3 regions of the Streptomyces sp. NPDC058240 genome follow, and region 3 is predicted to be linked to each of the others. Evidence: riboswitches for the same ligand, from Rfam matches in the RefSeq annotation. Region 3 holds a riboswitch; each other region holds the start of a gene.
What was found. Region 3 has a riboswitch for thiamine pyrophosphate ahead of thiO (glycine oxidase ThiO). Riboswitches for the same ligand answer to the same signal wherever they lie in the genome.

Region 1: it holds a riboswitch for thiamine pyrophosphate, as region 3 does, so the genes downstream of both, ACFVX4_RS30335 (thiamine ABC transporter substrate binding subunit) here and thiO (glycine oxidase ThiO) in region 3, are expected to answer to the same signal.
Region 2: it holds a riboswitch for thiamine pyrophosphate, as region 3 does, so the genes downstream of both, thiC (phosphomethylpyrimidine synthase ThiC) here and thiO (glycine oxidase ThiO) in region 3, are expected to answer to the same signal.

Annotation. Positions count from the first base shown of each region.
Region 1 covers NZ_JBHVWT010000028.1:51,323-58,479, reverse strand. The annotation lists gene ACFVX4_RS30345 (ABC transporter ATP-binding protein) at 1-182, opposite strand, end outside; gene ACFVX4_RS30340 (ABC transporter permease) at 185-1,798, opposite strand; gene ACFVX4_RS30335 (thiamine ABC transporter substrate binding subunit) at 1,930-3,042, opposite strand; TPP riboswitch at 3,116-3,232, opposite strand; gene rlmN (23S rRNA (adenine(2503)-C(2))-methyltransferase RlmN) at 3,288-4,394, opposite strand; gene ACFVX4_RS30325 (phosphatidate cytidylyltransferase) at 4,488-5,573, opposite strand; gene frr (ribosome recycling factor) at 5,573-6,130, opposite strand; gene pyrH (UMP kinase) at 6,310-7,086, opposite strand.
Region 2 covers NZ_JBHVWT010000002.1:283,910-291,066, forward strand. The annotation lists gene ACFVX4_RS06550 (cupin domain-containing protein) at 1-234, shown strand, start outside; gene ACFVX4_RS06555 (DUF5326 family protein) at 384-596, shown strand; gene ACFVX4_RS06560 (IclR family transcriptional regulator) at 840-1,610, shown strand; gene ACFVX4_RS06565 (SsgA family sporulation/cell division regulator) at 1,712-2,149, shown strand; gene ACFVX4_RS06570 (YibE/F family protein) at 2,230-3,552, opposite strand; TPP riboswitch at 3,623-3,756, shown strand; gene thiC (phosphomethylpyrimidine synthase ThiC) at 3,749-5,563, shown strand; gene ACFVX4_RS06580 (hypothetical protein) at 5,647-6,468, opposite strand; gene ACFVX4_RS06585 (metallophosphoesterase) at 6,651-7,157, opposite strand, start outside.
Region 3 covers NZ_JBHVWT010000001.1:131,864-139,020, reverse strand. The annotation lists gene pknB (Stk1 family PASTA domain-containing Ser/Thr kinase) at 1-896, opposite strand, end outside; gene ACFVX4_RS00620 (thiazole synthase) at 1,008-1,802, opposite strand; gene thiS (sulfur carrier protein ThiS) at 1,805-2,035, opposite strand; gene thiO (glycine oxidase ThiO) at 2,032-3,216, opposite strand; TPP riboswitch at 3,214-3,326, opposite strand; gene ACFVX4_RS00605 (NAD(P)/FAD-dependent oxidoreductase) at 3,564-4,820, shown strand; gene ACFVX4_RS00600 (peptide-N4-asparagine amidase) at 4,937-6,685, shown strand; gene ACFVX4_RS00595 (Rv2175c family DNA-binding protein) at 6,729-7,094, shown strand.

The DNA of each region.
Region 1 (7,157 bases), on a different contig from region 3:
TCCAGCAGCACCCGGCCGCCGTCCGGCGGATGCAGCCCGGCGACCACCCGCAGCAGGGTGGACTTGCCGCTTCCGCTCGGCCCGAGCACACATACGATCTCGTGCTCGGCGACCTCCAGGTCCACCGCGTCGAGCGCCGCCCGCTCGCCGAAGCGAACCGTGGCCGATTCCAGTGTCAGCATCTCTAGAACTCCCCGGACCGGTCCGTGCGGATACGTTCGAGCAGCAGCAGCGAGACGGCGCAGACCACCATCAGGATGGTGCTGAGGGCCATCGCCTGGCCGTAGTTGAGCTCCCCGGCCCGCCCCAGCAGCCGGGCCACGGCGACCGGCAGCGTCGGGCGGTCGGGCCGCGCGATGAAGACCGTCGCGCCGAACTCACCGAGCGAGACGGCGAACGCGAAACCGGCCGCGACCAGCAACGCCCGTCGCACCAGCGGCAGATCGACCTCCCGCCAGGCCCGCAGCGGTGACGCCCCGAGCACCGCGGCCGCCTCCCTGAGCCGCCCGTCCACCGCGCGCAGGACGGGCAGCATGGTCCGTACGACAAAGGGCACACCGACCAGTGCCTGGGCGAGCGGCACCAGGATCCAGGAAGTCCGCAGATCCAGCGGCGGCTTGTCCAGGGTGATCAGGAAGCCGAAGCCGACGGTGACCGCGGACACCCCGAGCGGCAGCATCAGCAGCGCGTCGAAGCCGCGCACGAGCCGGCCGGCGCGCCGGGTCAGCGCCGCGGCGGCGAGCCCGCCGATGACCAGGGCGATGACCGTCGCGACCAGCGCGTACTGGAGGGAGTTCCAGATCGCTTCGAGCGGCGCGACCAGGAACGTACCACCACCGGCGTCCACGGACCCCAGCGCACGGTAGAAGTCGAAACCATGACCGCCGGCGGTGTCCACCGAGCGCTCGACCAGTACCCCGAGCGGCAGCAGGATCAGCAGCAGTACGGTCAGCAGCACCCCGCAGAGCAGCGCCCACTGCCCGGCACCGCGCGGCCTGCGGGCGGTCCGAGCCGGGTCGACCAGTTTCAGCGCGGTCTCCCGGCGCCGTACGGTCCACGCGTGCACGGCGAGGATCGCGCCGACCGCGGCGAACTGCACCAGCGTCAGCACGGCGGCCGTCGGCAGGGCGAGCAGCTGCGCGGTCTGCCGGTAGATCTCCACCTCCAGCGTGGAGTACCCGGGACCGCCGAGGATCTGCACGACTCCGAAGGAGGTGAAGGTGAAGAGGAAGACCATCAGCGCGGCCGCGGCCACCGCGGGTGCGAGGGCCGGCAGGGTGACCCGCCGCCAGGCGGCGAATCGCCCCGCGCCCAGCACCCTGGCGGCCTCCTCCTGCCGGGGGTCGAGCTGGGCCCACAGCCCGCCGACCGTCCGTACGACCACCGCGTAGTTGAAGAAGACATGGGCGAGCAGAATCGCCCAGACGGTGGTGTCGAGCCGTACGCCCCAGAGTTCGTCGAGGAATCCACCGCGTCCCAGCAGCGCCAGGAAGGCCGTCCCCACGACCACGGTCGGCAGGACGAACGGCACCGTGACGACCGCCCGCAGCAGTTGTTTGCCGGGGAAGTCGAAGCGGGCGAAGACATAGGCGCCGGGCAGCGCGATCAGCAGGGTCAGCGCGGTCGAGGCGAGCGCCTGCCAGCTGGTGAACCAGAGGACGTCGCGGATGTCCGGCCGGGTCAGCACCTCGCCGATCCGGCCGAACTGCCAGACGCCGTCGGCTTTCAGGCCGCGGCCGACGATCGCGGCGACCGGGTAGGCGAAGAACAGCGCGAAGAACGCGACGGGCACGGCCATCAGGCCGAGCCGCACCGCGTTCCCGCGCCGGGCCTTCGCACGGGCCGACTGCGCGTGCGCCGACCGGTCCCGAGGAGCCTTCCCGCCCTCGTCGTTCCCGCTCGCGTCCGGTCCGCGTACGGGACTCTTCGTTACTTCACTACGAGCGAGGACCACGACTGGACCCACTGCTCACGGTTCTTGGCGATCAGGTCCGGGGCGACGGTCGTCGGCCGGTCCACCGTCGCGCCGAACTTCGTGAAGAGCTCCGGCAGCTTCGCGTCCTTGGCGACCGGGTTCACGAACATGTTGAGCGGCATGTCCTCCTGGAACCTCTTGCTGATCAGGAAGTCCAGCAGGGCCTTGCCGCCCGCCTCGTTCTTCGCGCCCTTCAGCAGGCCCGCGAACTCGATCTGGCGGAAGCAGGTCCCGGTGGCGACGCCGGTCGGCGCCTTCGCCGGCTGCGGCTTCGCGTACAGCACCTCGACGGGCGGGCTGGAGGCGTACGAGACGACGAGCGGCCGGTCGGCCTTGGCCTTCTTGCCGCCCGCGGAGCCGGAGAACTCCTCGTTGTACGCCTGCTCCCAGCCGTCGACGACCTTGACGCCGTTGCTCTCCAGCTTCTTCCAGTAGTCCTGGTAGCCCTTCTCTCCGTACGTGGCGATGGTGCCGAGGAGGAAGCCGAGGCCGGGCGACGAGGTCCCGGCGTTCTCGGTGACGAGAAGGTCCTTGTACGCGGGCTTCGCCAGGTCGTCGAAGGACTGCGGCGGCGCGAGCTTCTTGTCGGCGAAGTACTTCTTGTCGTAGTTGACGCAGATGTCGCCGGTGTCGATCGGGGTGACCCGGTGCCCGTCCGCGTCGAGCCGGGTGTCTGCCGCGACCCGGTCGATGCCCTTCGCCTCGTACGGCGTGAAGAGCCCGCTGTCGAGGGCGCGGGAGAGCAGCGTGTTGTCGACGCCGAAGAACACGTCACCGCGCGGGGAACCCTTGGTCAGGATCTCCTGGTTGAGCGCGACACCCGCGTCGCCGCTCTTCAGCACCTTGACGGTGTAGCCGGTCTCCTTGGTGAACTCCTTCAGTACGTCCTTGGAGGCGTTGAAGGAGTCATGGCTGACGAGGGTCACGGTCTTGGAGCCCGAGCCCTTCGTGCCGCCGGAACCGGAGGCCGAGTCGTCGGAACTCCCGCACCCGGCGAGTGCGGTGACGCCGAGTGCGGCGGCGACGGCCGATGCCGCGAGCTGCCTGGTCCTGCGCGTGGTGCTCATTGTGGATTCCTCCTGGGTTTTGGCCAGGAAGAGACGCGGCCCCGCCCGCGAAAAGCGGGCAGGGCGCAACAGCATGAGTTGATGACCGAACTTCCTACCCGGAATGACCCGGGCGAGGTTCAGAGGGTCTGCGGCCGACCTGTCCTCGGTGCCGCACTCTCAGCGCTGTGGCGCTCCCCTGTCGGAATATGAAGTTGATTTCAGGCCCAGGCTACACGGGCCTCGGCGCCTGTCCGGGAGTGGCCTCAGCGCTCGGCCGCCGCCAGCTGCCCGCAGGCCCCGTCGATCTCCTGGCCCCGGGTGTCCCGCACGGTCACCGGCACCCCGTGGGCCGCGATCGCCTCGACGAACGCCTTCTCGTCCTCGGGGCGCGAGGCGGTCCACTTGGAACCGGGCGTGGGGTTCAGCGGGATCAGGTTGACGTGCACCCGCTTGCCCTTGAGGAGCCGGCCGAGCCGGTCACCGCGCCACGCCTGGTCGTTGATGTCACGGATCAGCGCGTACTCGATGGAGATGCGGCGACCGGACTTCTCCGCGTACTCCCATGCGGCGTCCAGCACCTCGCCCACCTTCCACCGCGTGTTCACGGGAACGAGGGTGTCGCGCAGCTCGTCGTCCGGCGCGTGCAGCGAGACGGCGAGACGGCACTTGAAGCCCTCGTCCGCGAAGCGGAGCATTGCGGGCACCAGGCCCACGGTGGAGACGGTGATCCCGCGTTGCGAGAGCCCCAGCCCGTCCGGCTCGGGGTCGGTCAGCCGGCGGATCGCGCCGACCACCCGGTTGTAGTTGGCGAGCGGCTCGCCCATGCCCATGAAGACGATGTTGGAGAGCCGCGCCGGACCTCCGGGGACCTCCCCGTCGCGCAGCGCCCGCATTCCGTCGACGATCTGGTGGACGATCTCGGCGGTCGACAGATTGCGGTCGAGACCGGCCTGCCCCGTCGCGCAGAACGGGCAGTTCATCCCGCATCCCGCCTGCGAGGAGATGCACATCGTCACCCGCTCCGGGTAGCGCATCAGGACGGACTCGACGAGCGTCCCGTCGTGCAGCTTCCAGAGCGTCTTGCGGGTGGTGTCGTCGTCACAGCTGATGTGGCGGACCACCGACATCAGGTCGGGGAACATCGCCTCGGCGAGCTTGTCCCGCGATCCGGCCGGGATGTTGGTCCACTCGGCCGGGTCGTGCGCGTACCGCGCGAAGTAGTGCTGCGAGAGCTGCTGGGCGCGGAACGGCTTCTCGCCGATCGCGGCGACGGCTTCCTTGCGCTCGGCGGGCGTGAGGTCGGCGAGGTGCCGCGGCGGCTTCTTGGCTCCGCGGGGCGCGACGAAAGTGAGTTCTCCTGGCTTAGGCATGGTTCATCCAGTGTCGCAGACAGAACAGTGAGGGCCCGCCGTCCTGTGGACAGCGGGCCCTCACTCGTAAAATCCCAGGTCAGGGGCCTGACCTCAGCCGGAACCGACGAACAGCACCAGCAGCAGCCAAACCACCGGGGCGGTCGGCAGCAGCGAGTCCAGCCGGTCCATGATGCCGCCGTGCCCCGGCAGCAGCGTGCCCATGTCCTTGATCCCGAGGTCCCGCTTGATCATCGACTCGCCCAGGTCGCCGAGGGTGGCGGTGGCCGCGACCGCGAACCCGAGCAGCAGCCCCTGCCACCAGGAACCGCCATCGATCAGGAACTGCATGCACAGCGCACCGGCGACCATCGCGAAGGCGACGGCCCCGAACAGGCCCTCCCGGGTCTTTCCGGGGCTGATGCGCGGCGCGAGCTTGTGCTTCCCGAAGCGCCAGCCGACGGCGTACGCGCCCGTGTCACTGACCACGGTCAGCAGCAGGAAGGTGAGCACCCGCTGCGGCCCGTCGTCGGCGGTCAGGAGCATGGCGACGAACGTGGCGAGGAACGGTACGTAGAACGCCGCGAACACACCGGCCGTGACGTCCTTGAGGTAGCCCTCGGGCGGCTCGGTCATCCGCCAGACGAGCACCGCCAGCGCGGTCAGCGCCATCGCCGCCCAGGCGCCTTCGGCGCCCTGCGCGTAACCGGCGACCACCATCGCCGCGCCACCCACCGCCAGCGGGATGAGGGGTGCCTTGATGCCCTTGCGCTCCTGGAGCCGGGAGGTCAGCTCCCACAGTCCCACGACGACGGCGACGGCGACCACACCGACGAAGACGGCCTTCACGATGAACAGCGAGGCGACGATGACGGCGCCGAGCCCCACACCGACCCCTATGGCGGCTCGCAGATCACGGCCCGCACGTTTCTTCTGCGGGGGCGGCGGCGCGGTGGACATGGGCTCCTGCGGCTTCTCGTCACGGAACAGGGGGCCGCCGCTCAGGCGTCCGGCCCCCTGGTCCCGGTCATCACGGTCGTCAGCGTCTCTACCTGCGTCGGGAACGTCCGGCACGATGGGCATGGGCCGAGTCTGCTGGGCGTCATACACATCGTAAGCAGGACCCGCCGGAGCAGCCCGCATCTCGGGCGCACCCCAATGGCCGGCTCCCTGCGGGGCGCCCCAGGAAGAGTCGTTCATCAGACTTCGAGCAGCTCGGCTTCCTTGTGCTTGAGCAGCTCGTCGACCTGCGCGACGTACTTCGCGGTGGTGTCGTCGAGCTCCTTCTCGGCGCGACGCACCTCGTCCTCGCCCGACTCCTTGTCCTTGACCAGCTTGTCGAGGGTCTCCTTGGCCTTGCGGCGCACGGCGCGGATGGAGATCTTGGAGTCCTCGGCCTTCGCCTTGGCGACCTTGATGTAGTCGCGGCGGCGCTCCTCGGTGAGGTCCGGGAAGGTCACCCGGATGATATTGCCGTCGTTGCTCGGGTTGACGCCGAGGTCCGAGTCGCGGATGGCCTGCTCGATGTTGCGCAGCGCGGTCTTGTCGAACGGCGTCACGACGGCCATGCGCGGCTCGGGCACCGAGAACGAGGCGAGCTGGTTGATCGGGGTCAGCGCGCCGTAGTAGTCGGCGACGATCTTGTTGAACATCGCCGGGTGCGCACGGCCGGTACGGATCGCGGCGAAGTCCTCTTTCGCGACGACGACGGCCTTCTCCATCTTCTCCTCGGCCTCGAGGAGGGTTTCTTCGATCACCACGTGCTCCTGCGTGTCTTGAGTGGGCCCGTCGTGCTCGAGCCCGGCGGGTCCTGCGTCGCGTCCTCACCTGCACGGTGTCCGACCGGCAGGCCGTTGTCCATCCTTCGGGGCCGGTCCTGGGGGTTTCCCCGGGGGCCCGGACCTCCCCGCGGTACTCCGGGAAGGTCCCCCGGTCCTCAGGCCCGGGTGCTCCGGTCACTCACGAGCGTGCCGATCTTCTCACCATTGACCGCGCGGGCGATATTGCCGGTGGCGGTCAGCTCGAAGACGAGGATCGGCAGGTCGTTGTCACGGCAGAGCGTGATGGCGGTGGCGTCGGCGACCTTGAGATCACGGGCGAGAACCTCGCTGTACTCGAGCGCGTCGAACTTCACCGCGTCGGGGTTGGTCTTCGGGTCGGAGTCGTAGACCCCGTCCACCCCGTTCTTGCCCATCAGAAGGCCCTCTGCGTCGATCTCCAGGGCGCGCTGGGCGGCAGTGGTGTCGGTGGAGAAGTACGGCATCCCCATACCGGCGCCGAAGATGACGACGCGGCCCTTCTCCAGGTGGCGCACGGCGCGCAGCGGGATGTACGGCTCCGCGACCTGCCCCATGGTGATGGCGGTCTGGACGCGCGAGTCGATGCCTTCCTTCTCCAGGAAGTCCTGGAGCGCCAGGCAGTTCATGACCGTGCCGAGCATGCCCATGTAGTCGGACCGGGCCCGGTCCATGCCGCGCTGCTGGAGCTCGGCACCGCGGAAGAAGTTGCCGCCGCCGATGACGATCGCGATTTCCGCGCCGTCGCGGACGACCGCCGCGATTTCCCGGGCGATGGCGTGTACGACGTCGGGGTCGACACCGAGACCCCCGCCGCCGGCGAACGCCTCTCCGGACAGCTTCAGCATGAAGCGTCCGGCCACCTTGCCGTCGTCGCGCTTGTGGTCACCTTGTGCGGCGTCCGCGCCCTTGTTCATGGAGATTCTCCTCGTGCACATACGAAGAAGGCCATTGCCGGTGGGTCTGGTGTCCCTCAGCGGCAATGGCC
Region 2 (7,157 bases), on a different contig from region 3:
ATGTCCGTCGGCCTGTACGCACTGGACGCCGGTGAACTTGACCCGCAGCAGCCGCACAACCAGGACGAGGTCTACCTCGTCGTCAGCGGCCGCGCCTCGATCACGGTCGGCATGGAAACCACGCAGGTGGGCAGAGGAAGCGTGGTGTACGTGCCGGCCGGTGTCGCCCACAAGTTCCACCACATCACCGAGGACCTGCGAGTGATGGTGGTGTTCTCCCCGCCGGAGAGCTGAGCCGAGCCGCCGGAGGGCGGGGGGTCCGGTCTCAGGGATCCCTCAGGGGTCGATCAGGGGACTTCAAGGGCTGCGCGGCCCCCGTCGGCCCCCTCCGCGGCTCTAGCATCGAAGCAGGAACTCAAGGAGAAGAGGTAGCGACGATGGCCGTGCGGGAGATATTCGCTGGGATGCCCTGGTGGGTGAAGTGGATCGCGGTGCCGGTCATCACGATCGTCGTGTTCGGCGGTCTGATCGCCAGCGTGATCGGGTTCGTGATCGGACTGCTCTTCAAGGTCCTGATCTTCGTGATCCTGGTCGGTGGGCTCGTCTTCGTCGTACGCAAGTTCATGTCGTCGTCCTCTTCTCGTGGCGACTGGTAGGACGATCGGAGACCGGCCGGGGCGTTAGCCCAGCTGAGCTAAGCGGAAGGCGAAACGACGCCCCTCGCGGACCCGGCCGATACAGTGGCATTTCGCTGCCACCACCTGGGAATTAACAGTGCGTCACCACGCTGACCAGTGGTTTGTACGGCGTTCGGTCTCCGGACCCCAGCCGTGCGGCAGCCCGTGGGGGCGGCCCCCACAGGCGGGATGACCACCCGTCACCATGCCTGGGGGTGACTGTTGACCACGGCATCGAGCACTGCTGCCCCGACGCTGATCGGTTCGGTGCAGCGAGCGCTGAGGCTGCTGGAAGCCGTGGTCGCCCATCGTGACGGGGCGCCCGCGAAGCAATTGGCCAGGGAAGCGGGCCTTCCCCTTCCCACGGCCTACCATCTGCTGCGCACCCTGACGCATGAGGGCTATCTGCGTCGGGAGAACGGCGTTTTCCTCATCGGGACCGCGGCTGAACGCCTGGTCGGCGAGGGGACGCTGCAGAGTCGCCGCGGCAGAATGGCCGAGTCGCTGAGCCGCTGGCGCGACATCATCGGCGCACCGGTGTACTGCGCCGTCTACCGCGAGGGCGAGATCGAACTCATCGCGGTCGCCGACACCCCCGCCAACCCCGCCGTCGACGAGTGGGCGTCCTTCCGGGAGACCGGGCATGCCCACGCGATCGGCCAGTGTCTGCTGAGCCAACTCGACGAGAAGGCCCGCGAGGACCACCTGGACCGTCACCCTGTGCGTCCGCTCACCCGTTACTCGGTGAAGGATCGTGCGGCGCTCCTGGAACGACTGCGCTCGATGAAACGGATGGAACCTGTCATCGAGCGGCAGGAGTACGCCCTGGGCACGGTCTGCGCGGCCATCCCGATCACAGCCGGTTTCACCGCCGCCGCGATGGCGATTTCCGTACCCCTGGAGCAGGAAAGTCGGTTGCTCCCTGCAGTCGAACAACTACGTGGCGAAGTGGCCAACCTCTTGCGTTCGTTCGTGTTCTCTATCAGTATCTGAAAAATCACTCCTTGTGATCTGCTATCGCGTGCACCACGATGGCGTCAATAGGGCCACGGGGGATCATTCCTGGCCAGATTCATCTACTGCGGGGTTGAACGATGCGCGAGTCGGTTCAAGCTGAGGTCATGATGAGCTTCCTCGTTTCCGAGGAGCTCTCTTTCCGGATCCCGGTGGAGCTCCGGTACGAGGTCTGCGATCCGTATGCGATCCGGATGACCTTCCATCTGCCCGGTGACGCCCCCGTCACCTGGGCATTCGGCCGTGAGCTGCTGCTCGACGGCCTCAACAGCCCCAGTGGTGACGGTGATGTGCACATCGGACCCACCGAGCCCGAGGGGCTTTCCGACGTACATATCCGGCTCCAGGTCGGCGAGGACCGGGCCCTCTTCAGGGCCGGTACGGCACCACTTGTGGCGTTTCTCGACCGGACGGACAAGCTTGTGCCGCTCGGGCAGGAGTGCACGCTGGGTGACTTCGAGGGCAACCTGGAGGACGCCCTGGGCCGGATCCTTGCCGAGGAACAGAACGCCGGCTGACAAGAACGGCGCCGCCGACCGGTTCGCCGGTCGAACACGGCACCTGCCGAATGGGTGAATTGTTCACCTGACGGAGACGTTCAAGGCTTCGTCCTACGACGACGGCCTTTCCCGGCCCGTACGGGTGCCGAAGCTCCGGCTTCCGCGCCGAGCCCTGTGCGGTCCGCGGAGACGACCAGCGCAGCGAGCACCGTCGTCACCGGCACCGAGGCGACCAGTCCGATCGAGCCGACCAGCGTTCGTACGATCTCCTCCGCCACCAGCTCGCTGTTGGCCAGCGTCCCCACGCTGCTCTGCGCGATGGAGAACAGCAGCAGCAACGGCAGTGCGGCGCCCGCGTAGGCGAGCACCAGCGTATTGACGACCGAGGCGATGTGGTCGCGTCCGATCCTGATGCCTGCCCGGTAGAGGCCCCGCACACCCAACGTCGGGTTCGCCTGGTGCAGTTCCCAGACCGCCGATGTCTGGGTCACGGTCACATCGTCGAGGACGCCGAGCGAACCGATGATGACACCGGCCAGCAGCAGACCGCTCATGTCGATGTGCGGGTACAGGCCGTGGATGAGGCCGGTGTTGTCGTCGGTGTTGCCGGTCAGGCTCGCCCAGCCGATGAAGAGCGATCCGAGCAGCCCGATCAGCAGCAGCGAGATCAGCGTGCCGATCACCGCGACCGAGGTGCGGGCGGTCAGGCCGTGACACATGTAGAGCGCGATCAGCATGATCGCACTGGCCCCGACCACCGCGACGAGCAGCGGATTCGAGCCCTGGAGAATGGCCGGGAGGATGAACAGGGTCAGCACGGCGAAGGACACGGCGAGCGCGACCAGCGCCATCACCCCGCGCATGCGGCCCACCGCGACCACGACCAGGGCGAAGATCCCGGCCAGCAGGGCCATCGGGAACTTCCGGTTCACGTCCGTCACCGAATACTGCAGATCATGGGGCGCGTCGGGGGCGTACGCCACGACCACGCCCTGACCCTCGCGCAACTGACGCGGTGCGTCGGGCGGGACGACCTCGGTGAAGGTCCGGCCCTTGTCGTGACCGGTCGTCACCTCGATCGTGGACTTCTTGCACACTCCCTTTCCGCTTCCCGAGGGCGGTGTGGTATCCCCGCCGACGGGTGTCTGGACCACGTTCACGTCCTTGCAGTCCACCATGTCGACATTCACCACCTTTCCCTGCTGGGTCTGCCGGTCGAATCCGACGCCGGTCCGCTCGTGCGGCGGCGCACCACCCGGCCAGAGCGCCACCAGGCCGACGACGACGGCGGTGGCGAACGGGATCAGTACGGCCGCGATGACCTTGCGCAGATGTTTGGAGACGGGCGCGGCAGGGCCGTGGCTGTGCGAGTGGCCGTGCTGATGGCCCTGCGGTTCGTGGTCGATATCGAGGGACGTCACCAGCCGATCATCGCAAGAAGGGACGGGCCCTCTGTTCATTACGCCGGACGGGGCGCTAGCGTGGAGGGACCTTTGCACACGCGGGAGCTCGGAGCACCGGGCTGAGAGGGCGCTGATATCCGTACGTCCGTACGGGACAGGCTGCGCCGACCGCCGAACCTGTTACCGGGTAATGCCGGCGTAGGGAGTAGGTCTCATGACCACAGCGGACGCACGCACGCCTGCCTCGAACCAGAGCGACGAGGCCGGGAAGTCCATCGGCTGGCACAAGGGGTACGTCCAGGGCTCGCGCCCGGACCTCCGGGTGCCGGTCCGTCAGGTGCACCTCACCAACGGCAAGGACGTGACGCTGTACGACACGTCGGGGCCGTACACCGATCCCACCGTCGAGACCGATGTCCGCCGCGGGCTCGCACCGCTGCGGGAGAGCTGGATCGTCGCCCGCGGCGACACCGAGGAGTATCCGGGCCGCCCCGCCCGTCCCGAGGACGACGGGCTCAAGCACACCTCGCCGCGAATGGGGTCTCCCCTGCTCGAGCGAAGCCGAGAGCCCGGGGAAGGACTGCGCAACCTCGACGCGGTCTTCCCCGGCCGCCCGCGCCTGCCGCGCCGCAGCCGGGACAGGCAGCCGGTGACCCAGCTCGCGTACGCCCGCCGGGGCGAGATCACCCCGGAGATGGAGTACGTGGCCATCCGGGAGAGCGTCGAGCCCGAGGTGGTGCGCGAGGAGATCGCGGCCGGCCGGGCCGTGCTGCCGTCCAACGTCAACCACCCCGAGATCGAGCCGATGATCATCGGCAAGCGGTTCCTGGTGAAGGTCAATGCCAACATCGGCAACTCCGCGGTGACGTCCTCCATCGAGGAGGAGGTGGAGAAGATGACGTGGGCGACGCGCTGGGGCGCCGACACCGTCATGGATCTGTCCACCGGCCGCAACATTCACACCACCCGTGAGTGGGTTCTGCGCAATTCCCCCGTGCCGATCGGCACGGTTCCGCTCTACCAGGCCCTCGAAAAGGTCGACGGCCGGGCGGAGGAACTGACGTGGGAGATCTACAAGGACACCGTCATCGAACAGGCCGAGCAGGGCGTCGACTACATGACGGTCCACGCCGGCGTGCGCCTGCCGTACGTACCGCTGACCGCCCGCCGCAAGACCGGCATCGTCTCCCGCGGCGGCTCGATCATGGCGGCGTGGTGCCTCGCGCACCACAAGGAGTCCTTCCTGTACGAGCACTTCGAGGAGCTCTGCGAGATCCTCGCGACCTACGACGTGACGTACTCGCTGGGCGACGGGCTGCGTCCCGGCTCGATCGCCGACGCCAATGACGAGGCCCAGTTCGCCGAACTGCGCACGCTCGGCGAGCTGAACACGGTCGCCAAGCGGTTCGGCGTCCAGACCATGATCGAGGGGCCGGGCCATGTCCCGATGCACAAGATCAAGGAGAACATCGACCTTCAGCAGGAGATCTGCGAGGAGGCGCCGTTCTACACGCTCGGCCCGCTGACCACCGATGTCGCTCCGGCGTACGACCACATCACCTCGGGCATCGGCGCGGCGATGATCGCGTGGTGGGGGACGGCGATGCTCTGCTACGTCACGCCGAAGGAGCACCTCGGCCTGCCCAACCGGGACGATGTGAAGACCGGCGTCATCACCTACAAGATCGCGGCGCATGCGGCGGACCTCGCCAAGGGGCACCCGGGGGCGCAGGACTGGGACGACGCGCTCTCCGACGCCCGTTTCGAGTTCCGCTGGGAGGACCAGTTCAATCTGGCTCTCGACCCGGACACCGCACGGGAGTTCCACGACGAGACACTGCCCGCCGAGCCGGCGAAGACGGCGCACTTCTGCTCGATGTGCGGTCCGAAGTTCTGCTCGATGAAGATCTCCCAGGACATCCGGCGTGAGCACGGCGGCTCGCAGACGGAGATCGAGGCGGGCATGGCGGAGAAGTCCAAGGAGTTCGCGGCGGCCGGCAACCGGGTCTATCTGCCGATCGCGGACTGACCGTACCCGGGACGAGGTATCGCCCCGGAGACTCCTGTCTCCGGGGCGACCGCTCCTGCCGTCCGGCCGGTATGCGGGCTCGGTCAGTCCAGTTCGTGCTCGGGGCCGCCGAAGTCGGGGCTGGTGAAGTCCGGTGAGGTGAACGTCGGGCGGGGGCCCGCCGGGCCGTCGTCCGGGCTGGAGAAGTCCGGCCTGCTGTAGCCGATCTTCGGGATGCGGTTCGCCGAACGGAGCGGTCTGCGGGAGGCGGGAGCGGCTTCGGGATCGGCGAGCGCGTCCCGCAGGAACGGCAGTATGCCGCGCTCCAGCAGGGCGTGGCGCCACGCCTCTCTGGCCCGTGCCACGTCCTCCGGCAATTCGTCCTCGGGGTCCTCGACGGGCTGCGACGTCGATCCGTTGCGCAGCGCGGTGATGAGCAGCCCGGCGGCGGCGACCAGGATGGCGGCGGCCGTGACCGCCGCGAAGAACCAGCCCGCGGAGACCATGGCGGAGGCGAAGGACGGCGGCGGGTCGAGCAGCCTCAGCAGGTAGCCCGCCAGCAGGAATATGAACGCGGCGGTTCCGGCGAGCACGGGTGCCAGGACCGTGACGACTGCTCCTATGCCGACGCCCGACTGATGCGGACGGGCGGTGCCGGACCCGGGGCCCGTGTCCTGGTCCGCCTCTTCGGCGGGGCCGCGCAGTTCCTCGCGGGCCTGCACATAGTGCTTGTACTCGGTGGCGGCCGTCGAGGTGATCAGCTCCGTGGCGTCCAGCGCCATGGTGCGCAGCTGCACGGCGTTGAGCCGCTCGCCGACCGCGGCCAGATCCGGCCGTTCATGGGCATGGCGCAGTGCGTCGTCGAGGATCCGCTCGTACTCGGGGCGGTCCTCGGCCAGCAGGTGCGGAGCGCTGTTCATGTGCATCCCCCGATGCTCCGTAGGGCCTGAATGCCCGCTCTGAACGGGCAGTTGGGCGGAAACGGAGGAGAGCCTGCTACTGATACGCCGATGGTAGAGCGCCCACGGCACGGGGTGACAGGGGGTTTCCGGAAATAGGCCCAGTGGTCGGCGTGGTCGGTTCGTGGATGCGTCTGCCCAGAAGAACGTCAGTCATGCAGGGGCAGTTGGACGACCAGTAGCTTTCCGGCCATGGTCACTCCGCCGTCCATGGCGATGGCGAGCCCGTCCGCGTACACGTGCGGACCTTCGACCACAGGGCCGGAGCCGTCCTCGCCGTCCTCCGAACCGACCTCTCCGAGGAGGTACGGAATGGGGCTGTGACCATGGACGATGCGCTGTCCGCCGTAAGCCGACATCAGCTCCCGGACCGCCTGCGGACCCGATTCGTCACGGAAGGCGAACCGCTTGGTGAGCTTCCGGAAGAGGTCCCAGCACTCATCGGCGTCGTTACGCGTGAGGATGGCGTGCACGGTGTCGTTGACGTCCTCGATGGTGGTGCCGTATTCGAGGTAGGCCGTCGTGTCGGAGTGCATCAGCAGATGCCCGTCCTCCTCGACGATCGCGTCGAGCCGGGACATCCACTGGAGGTGGACGTCCTGGAGCCGCTCCATGTCGTTCTTCTGGCCGCCGTTGAGCAGCCAGGCCGCCTGGAA
Region 3 (7,157 bases):
GCGTCGTGCACCTCGGCGGTGGCCTGCGGCGGTACGGCGTCCAGCTGGGCGTCGGTGAGGCCGGAGCGGGCCTCACGGGTCTCGGCGAGCAGCGCCACCGCGTCGAACGGGCGGACCTCGGGGTCGCGGGCGGTGGCGCTCGCCACCAGGCCGTCGAGCTCGGCCGGAAGCCCCGGGACAGTGGCCGACGGCGGCGGGACGGCCTCGTTGAGGTGCTGGTAGATGACCTGGGCGGGGGTGTCGCCGCCGTGCGGCTTGGACCCGGTCAGTATTTCGTACAGGACGACGCCGCAGGCGTACACATCGGTGCGGGTGTCCGCCGTGCCGTTCTCTATCTGCTCGGGGGCGAGATAGGAGACCGTGCCCAGGACGGACCCGGTGGTGTTGGTGACGGTGCCCACCGCCCGTACGAGACCGAAGTCGGCGACCTTGACCCGGCCGTCGTCCCCTATCAGGACGTTCTCCGGCTTCATGTCGCGGTGCACGAAGCCCGCCCGGTGCGCCGCACCGAGGGCGGCGAGGACCGGCTCCAGGATGTCCAGTGCGGCCCTCGGCTGAAGCGCGCCGCGATCGCGCAGCACGTCGCGCAGGGTGCAGCCCGCGACGTACTCCATCGCCAGGTAGACGTACTGCCCCTGGGCGCCCTGGTCGAAGACCGCGACCACGTTGGGGTGCGCGAGCCGGGCCACGGACTTGGCCTCGCGGATGAAGCGCTCGACGAACGAGACGTCGGTCGCCAGCGCCGGGTGCATCACCTTGAGGGCGAGCACCCGGTCGAGCCGGGTGTCCACGGCCCGGTAGACCGTGGCCATGCCGCCCACGGCGATGCGGGCATCGACGCGGTAGCGGCCGTCGAGCAGCTGCCCGACAAGAGGGTCCTGGAGGGTCGTATCCACGCAGGCGAGTCTACGAGCCGCCACGGACACGGCCCACGGGCCGGGGCACTCCCGGGGCCGTACTGCAGCCGAGCCGTGACAGGAACATGCGCTGTCCGCCGTACCGGCGGCTCAGAAGGCCGGGCGCTCCGGGTCCAGCACCGCGCGCCCCTCCACCGGCGACGACGCCTCGGCGAAGTGGCGGCGCGGAATCCGGCCGGCCCGGTACGCCAGCCGCCCGCCCGCCACCGCGTGCCGCATCGCCGTGGCCATCAGCTCGGGCTCCTGGGCCCGGGTCACCGCGGACGCCAGCATCACCGCCGCGCACCCCAGCTCCATCGCGAGCGCCGCGTCGGAGGCCGTTCCGGCGCCCGCGTCGAGGATCACCGGCACCCGGGCCTGCTCGACGATCAGCCGGAAGTTGTGCGGATTGCGGATGCCGAGCCCGGAGCCGATGGGGGAGCCGAGCGGCATGACCGCCGCGCACCCCACGTCCTGGAGCCTGCGGGCCAGCACCGGGTCGTCATTGGTGTACGGCAGCACGGTGAAGCCGTCGTCCACCAGGATCTCCGCGGCGTCCAGCAGCTCGATCGGGTCGGGCAGCAGGGTCCGCTCGTCGGCCACCACCTCCAGCTTGATCCAGTCGGTGCCGAGCGCCTCGCGGGCCAGCCGGGCGGTCAGCACGGCCTCGCCCGCGGTGAAGCAGCCCGCAGTGTTGGGCAGGACGCGGATGGAGAGCCGCCGCAGGACGGAGAGCACCGAGCCCTGCACGGTCGGGTCGAGGCGGCGCATCGCGACGGTGGTCAGCTCGGTGCCGGACGCGGTCAGGGAGCGCTCCAGCACGTCGAGGCCGGCCGCCCCGCCCGTGCCCATGATCAGCCGGGAGCCGAACGTGGTGTCGCCGAGGGTGAAGAGGTCGTCCGACATGGTCAGCCTCCCTGGACCGCGGTCAGGACCTCGACGCGGTCCCCGTCGTGGAGTGCGGCGGCGGACCACTGGCCGCGCGGTACGACGGTCTCGTTGACGGCGGCCGCGACGCCGGAGCGCGCGGCGGTCAGGGTGGCGACCAGGATGTCCAGGGTGGTGCCCGCGGCGAGGAGCCGCACCTCTCCGTTCACGGACACGGACACGGAGTGGCGGGGTACGGGCTCGGCGGTCATGCGGGCTGCTCCTGACGTACGGGGGCGGCGGCGGACGGGAAACGGCGCGGGGTGAAGGGGCGGGCCGGCTCGGGCGGCTCGCCGCCGGTGAGGAGCTCCGCCATGACGTCACCGGTGATGGGGGTGAGCAGCACCCCGTTGCGGTGGTGGCCGGTGGCGAGATGGAGGCCGGGCAGGGTGGTGGGGCCGAGCAGCGGGGCGTTGTCGGGGGAGGCGGGGCGCAGGCCGGCCAGGGTCTCGGTGAGCGGCAGCTCGGTGATGCCGGGTACCAGCTCGTGGGCATCCCGCAGCAGCTCGTAGACGCCGCCCGCGGTGACGGTGGTGTCCCAGCCCAGCTCCTCGCTGGTGGCGCCGACGACCAGTTCGCCGTTCTCGCGCGGCACCAGATAGACATGGCTGCCCCGGACCACGGCCCGTACCGTCCGGCTCAGGAACGGTGCGTACGGGGCCGGCACGGTCAGCCGCAGCACCTGGCCCTTCACCGGCCGGACCGGCGGCACGACCTCGTCCGGCAGCCCCGCCAGGCGGCCGCTGAGGCTGCCCGCGGCGAGCACGACCTGGTCGGCCGCGAGCTCCGTGCCCCCGGCGAGCACCGCTCCGGTGGCCCGGTCGCCCACCACGCTCAGGCGCTCCACCCAGCCGCGGTGGAAGACCACCCCGGCCCGCTCGCAGGCGGTCAGCAGGGCGGCGGCCAGCCGGCGGGGATCGATCTGGTGGTCGCCGTCGACCCGCAGACCGCCGCGGACGCCCGGCGCGAGCATCGGCTCCAGCCGGCGGCACTCACGGCCGGTGAGCCACTCCGACTCCAGGCCCGAACGCCGCTGCAGGGCGTGCAGGTCCCGCAGATGGGCGCGGTCGTCGGAGTCCAGTGCTACGGCCAGGGTGCCGCAGGCGCGGAAGCCGGTCTCCTGCCCGCTCGCCGCCTCCAGCTCGGCCGCGAAGGCCGGATAGCGGGCGGCGGAGGCGACGTTGAGGCCCAGCAGGAGCTGTTCGCCGTAGTGGAGTTCGGTGACGGCGGCCAGCATGCCGGCCGCCACCCGGGCGGCCCCGCCACCCGGTTCGGGGTCGGCGACCGCGGTGCGCAGTCCGCGTTGCGCGGCCCGCCAGGCGGTCACCAGGCCGATGATCCCGCCCCCTATGACCAGGACATCGGATCCGTTTCCGTTCCGAGAAGAACGCATGGGCTTCCAGCCCCTCCCTTCGCCGGCATGACCCGGATCAGGTTCGTACGGTCGGAGGCCGCCCAGCCTCCCTCTCAGCCCGGTGCGTCCGGGCTCCCGCGAGTGTTTTACGTTGGCCACCCTAAACCCCGTCCCCCCGGCCCGGTAAGGGAGCAGCCGCCGTGGCCCGTTCGCTCGACGGACTCGTCCTGTCACCGGCGGCCGACCAGGCGCCCGGCCAGGTCGGCCCCCGGACCGGCGACACCCTCGACCTCCTCCCCGTGGGAGTCGCAGGAGGGCGGCGGGACGAGCGCGGTCGAAGAACGCACCCCTTTCCTGACGATCTATCAGGTGCTTAAGGTGTACGGGTGAGCGAGCAGCAGCAGTCGGAGCAGCCGGAACGGCGGGCGGGACGCCGCGTCGTCATCGTCGGTGCGGGCATGGCCGGGGTGCAGACCGCGGTGGCCCTGCGGGAGCAGGGCTTCAGCGGCCCCGTCACCCTGATCGGCGCCGAACCGCATCAGCCCTACGACCGGCCTCCGCTGTCCAAGGCGGTGCTCCTCGGCAAGGCCGAGGACTCCGCCTTCGACATCGACTTCGAGGCGCTGGAGATCGATCTGCGACTGGGTCGCGACGTCACCGGTGTGCGGCCCGCGGCGCATGAGCTGGACACCCCGTCGGGACCCGTTCCCTACGACGTCCTGGTGATCGCGACCGGTGCCGAACCGGTCGTCCTGCCCGGGTCCGAGGGCGTTCCCGGCGTCCATCTGCTGCGCACCCTCGACGACGCGGCACGACTGCGGCCGGTCCTCGACGAGCAGCACGGCGTCGTGGTCGTCGGCGCGGGCTGGATCGGCGCCGAGTTCGCCACCGCGGCCCGCGCCGCGGGCTGCGCGGTCACCGTCGTCGAGGCCGCCGACCGGCCCCTCGCGGGCGCGATGCCCGCGGAGGTCGCCGCCCCGATGGCCGCCTGGTACGCGGAGAGCGGCGCCGAACTCCTCACCGGAGCCCGGGTCGCCCGCATCGAGCCGGGCCGGGTGGTCCTCGCGGACGGCCGTACGGTCCCGGCCGGAGCGGTCGTCGTCGGAATCGGCGCCCGGCCCGCCACCGGCTGGCTGGCCGGCTCCGGCATCGCGCTCGGCCCCGACGGATCGGTGACCGCCGACGGGGCGCTGCGCACCTCGCTGCCCGATGTGTACGCGGTCGGCGACTGTGCCTCGTTCCCCTCCGCCCGGTACGGCGAACGCCTGCTCGTCCACCACTGGGACAACGCGCTCCAGGGCCCGCGCACCGCCGCCGCCAACATCATCGGGGCAGCCGCCGCCGACGGCCCGGCACCGATGACCTACGACCCCGTGCCGTACTTCTGGTCCGAGCAGTTCGACCGGTTCGTGCAGTACGCGGGCCACCACGGGAGCGCCGACACCCTGCTGTGGCGCGGCGATCCGGCCGAAGCCGCCTGGTCGGTGTGCTGGCTGCGCGAGGGCGTGCTGGTCGCGGTTCTCGCCGTCGGCCGGCCGCGCGATCTGGCGCAGGGGCGCAAGCTCATCGAGGCGGGGGCGCGGCTCGATCCGGCGCGGGCCGCCGACCCCTCTGTACCGCTGAAGTCGGCGATCCGTCAGTAGGCGTACGGAAAGCGGACGTTGGCGTCCGCTATGTGGGCTCCCCCTTGGACGGGGGCGGAAATTAGTGCACTGTGCATCTTTTGGATTGCTCATTTCACACTCTTCGAAGGATGCGCATGTTCCGGCACAGATGGGCCCGCGCGCTGCGCGGAATCTCCATGGCCTCGGCGTCGATCGCCCTCGTCGGAGGCGCACTCGCCGCCCCGGCGTACGCGGGCGCCACCCCCAAGCCCGGTTCCAACCCGGCTGTCGACTACCAGGACCCGATCGACGCACTGCCGCCGGTCTCCCGTCCGGACACCAAGAGCTGCTCGGTGACGGCCGTCGACCACGACTTCGGCTACACCCTCGGCGGACCGCCGTACACCACCACGCTGACCCCGCCCAAGCAGTGCAAGGGTCCGTGGAACAAGGTCGTCCTCGACTGGTCGGGCAGCGTGAAGGGGCGTCAGTACGACCGTCTCGCCGCAGTCTTCATCGGTGGCGCGGAGGTCTTCCGCACCAGCACCGCCGAGCCCGACGAGGACGGCATCAGCTGGCACGTCGCCAAGGACATCACCGACTTCGCGCCGCTCCTCAAGGACCCGCAGAAGCTGCAGGTCGAACTTGGCAATGTCGTCAACGAGACGTACACCGGTGTGTACAGGATCAAGCTGAAGATCACGTACTACCAGGCCGACAAGCGTCACCCGGCCGCCACCACGGCCGACCGCATCGTCCCGCTCGGTGACACCGGCTCCGACAACGCCCCCTGGATGAACGTCGGCAAGGGCGGCTCCACCCGCACCGAGGTCACCTTCCCGCGCAACCTGACCAAGGCGCGCCTGGAGGTCTACGCACGCGGTGGCGGCTGCGACGAGCAGTGGTTCGACGCGGTCCCCAGCGACCTGGCGGAAACCGCTCCCGACTACCTCTGCGGCGGCGGCCCCTACCGTGAGGTGCAGGTCGCGGTGGACGGACAGCCCGCCGGCCTCGCCCAGCCGTACCCCGTGGTGTACTCCGGCGGCATCGTGCCGACCCTGTGGCGCCCGATCCCGGCCATCGACCAGTTCAGGACCGAGGCGTACGACATCGACCTCACCCCCTTCGCGGGTCTGCTGGCCGACGGCAAGCCGCACGCCATCAGCATCACCCCGTACGGCGCGGCCGACGGCTGGAACGTCGACGGCTCGCTCTTCCTCGACACGGACGCGCACGCGTCCCGCACGAGCGGCAAGGTGACCACCAACACGCTCGGCCACACCCCGGTCGTGAAGACCGTCCAGACCTCGGGCGAGAACGGCTCCACGGACGTCTCCGTGTCGACCGGCCGCTCCTGGAAGATCTCGGGCTATGTCGAGACCTCGAAGGGCCGGGTCACCACCACCGTCGAGCAGAAGTTCGCGTACACCAACACGGACAACGTCTCCCGCACGGGCAGTCACCAGGTGATGCATCAGCGTGACCACGGTTCCACCACGGTGACGACCCGGACCCACGGGCGCACGGACGCGCAGCGGCACACCTGGTCCTACCCCATTGACGTGGACATGGACATCCCGGTGTACGGCGATTACAACAACTACGACATGCGGGCCGCCGTCACCCAGCGCCGTGTGCTCGTCGACGCGTCCCGGAAGGGCTCCGCACACGCGTGGCGCACGGACGCGGTGACGGACGACACCGTGGACTCGACCGGCAGCATCGCCCGCACGAACGGTGTCGTCCAGTCCGCCGACGGAGCCTCGACCGAGAAGTACCGGGGCACCACCGACACCGGGGCCTGCTACGCGCGCTCCCTGACGACCGCGCACGGCTGGGTCACCGGTGACCGGCAGAGCCGTTGCCGGGTCGCCGACGTGGTCCGCGAGGCCCTGAAGGGCTGACTCCGGGTATCGGCTGTCAGCGCGGGATGGCAGGCTTGTACCCGTGACCGAGATTGACGCAAAGATCGATGCTCTCGTCCCCGCCTGGCTCCACCTGCCCGACATCGCCGAAATGTTCGATGTCCAGGTGACGCGCGTGCGGCAGCTGGTCAAGGAGGGCCAGCTGATCGCCGTACGACGTGGTGAGAACCGGACGCTCCAGGTGCCTGCTGCCTTCATCGACGGCAACAAGGTGGTCAAGGGCCTCTCCGGCACCCTGACGCTCCTGAGGGACGACGGCTACAACGACGAAGAGATGCTGGAGTGGCTCTTCACCCCCGACCCGACCCTGCCGGGCACCCCTGCCCAGGCACTGAGCGAGAATCGTGGCACGGAGGTGAAGCGCCGCGCCCAGGCGCTCGCCGTCTGACCGCCGGCCGTATGTGAGGGGCGGGCAGCGCGACACCGCGCGGCCCGCACCCCCGCACAGCCC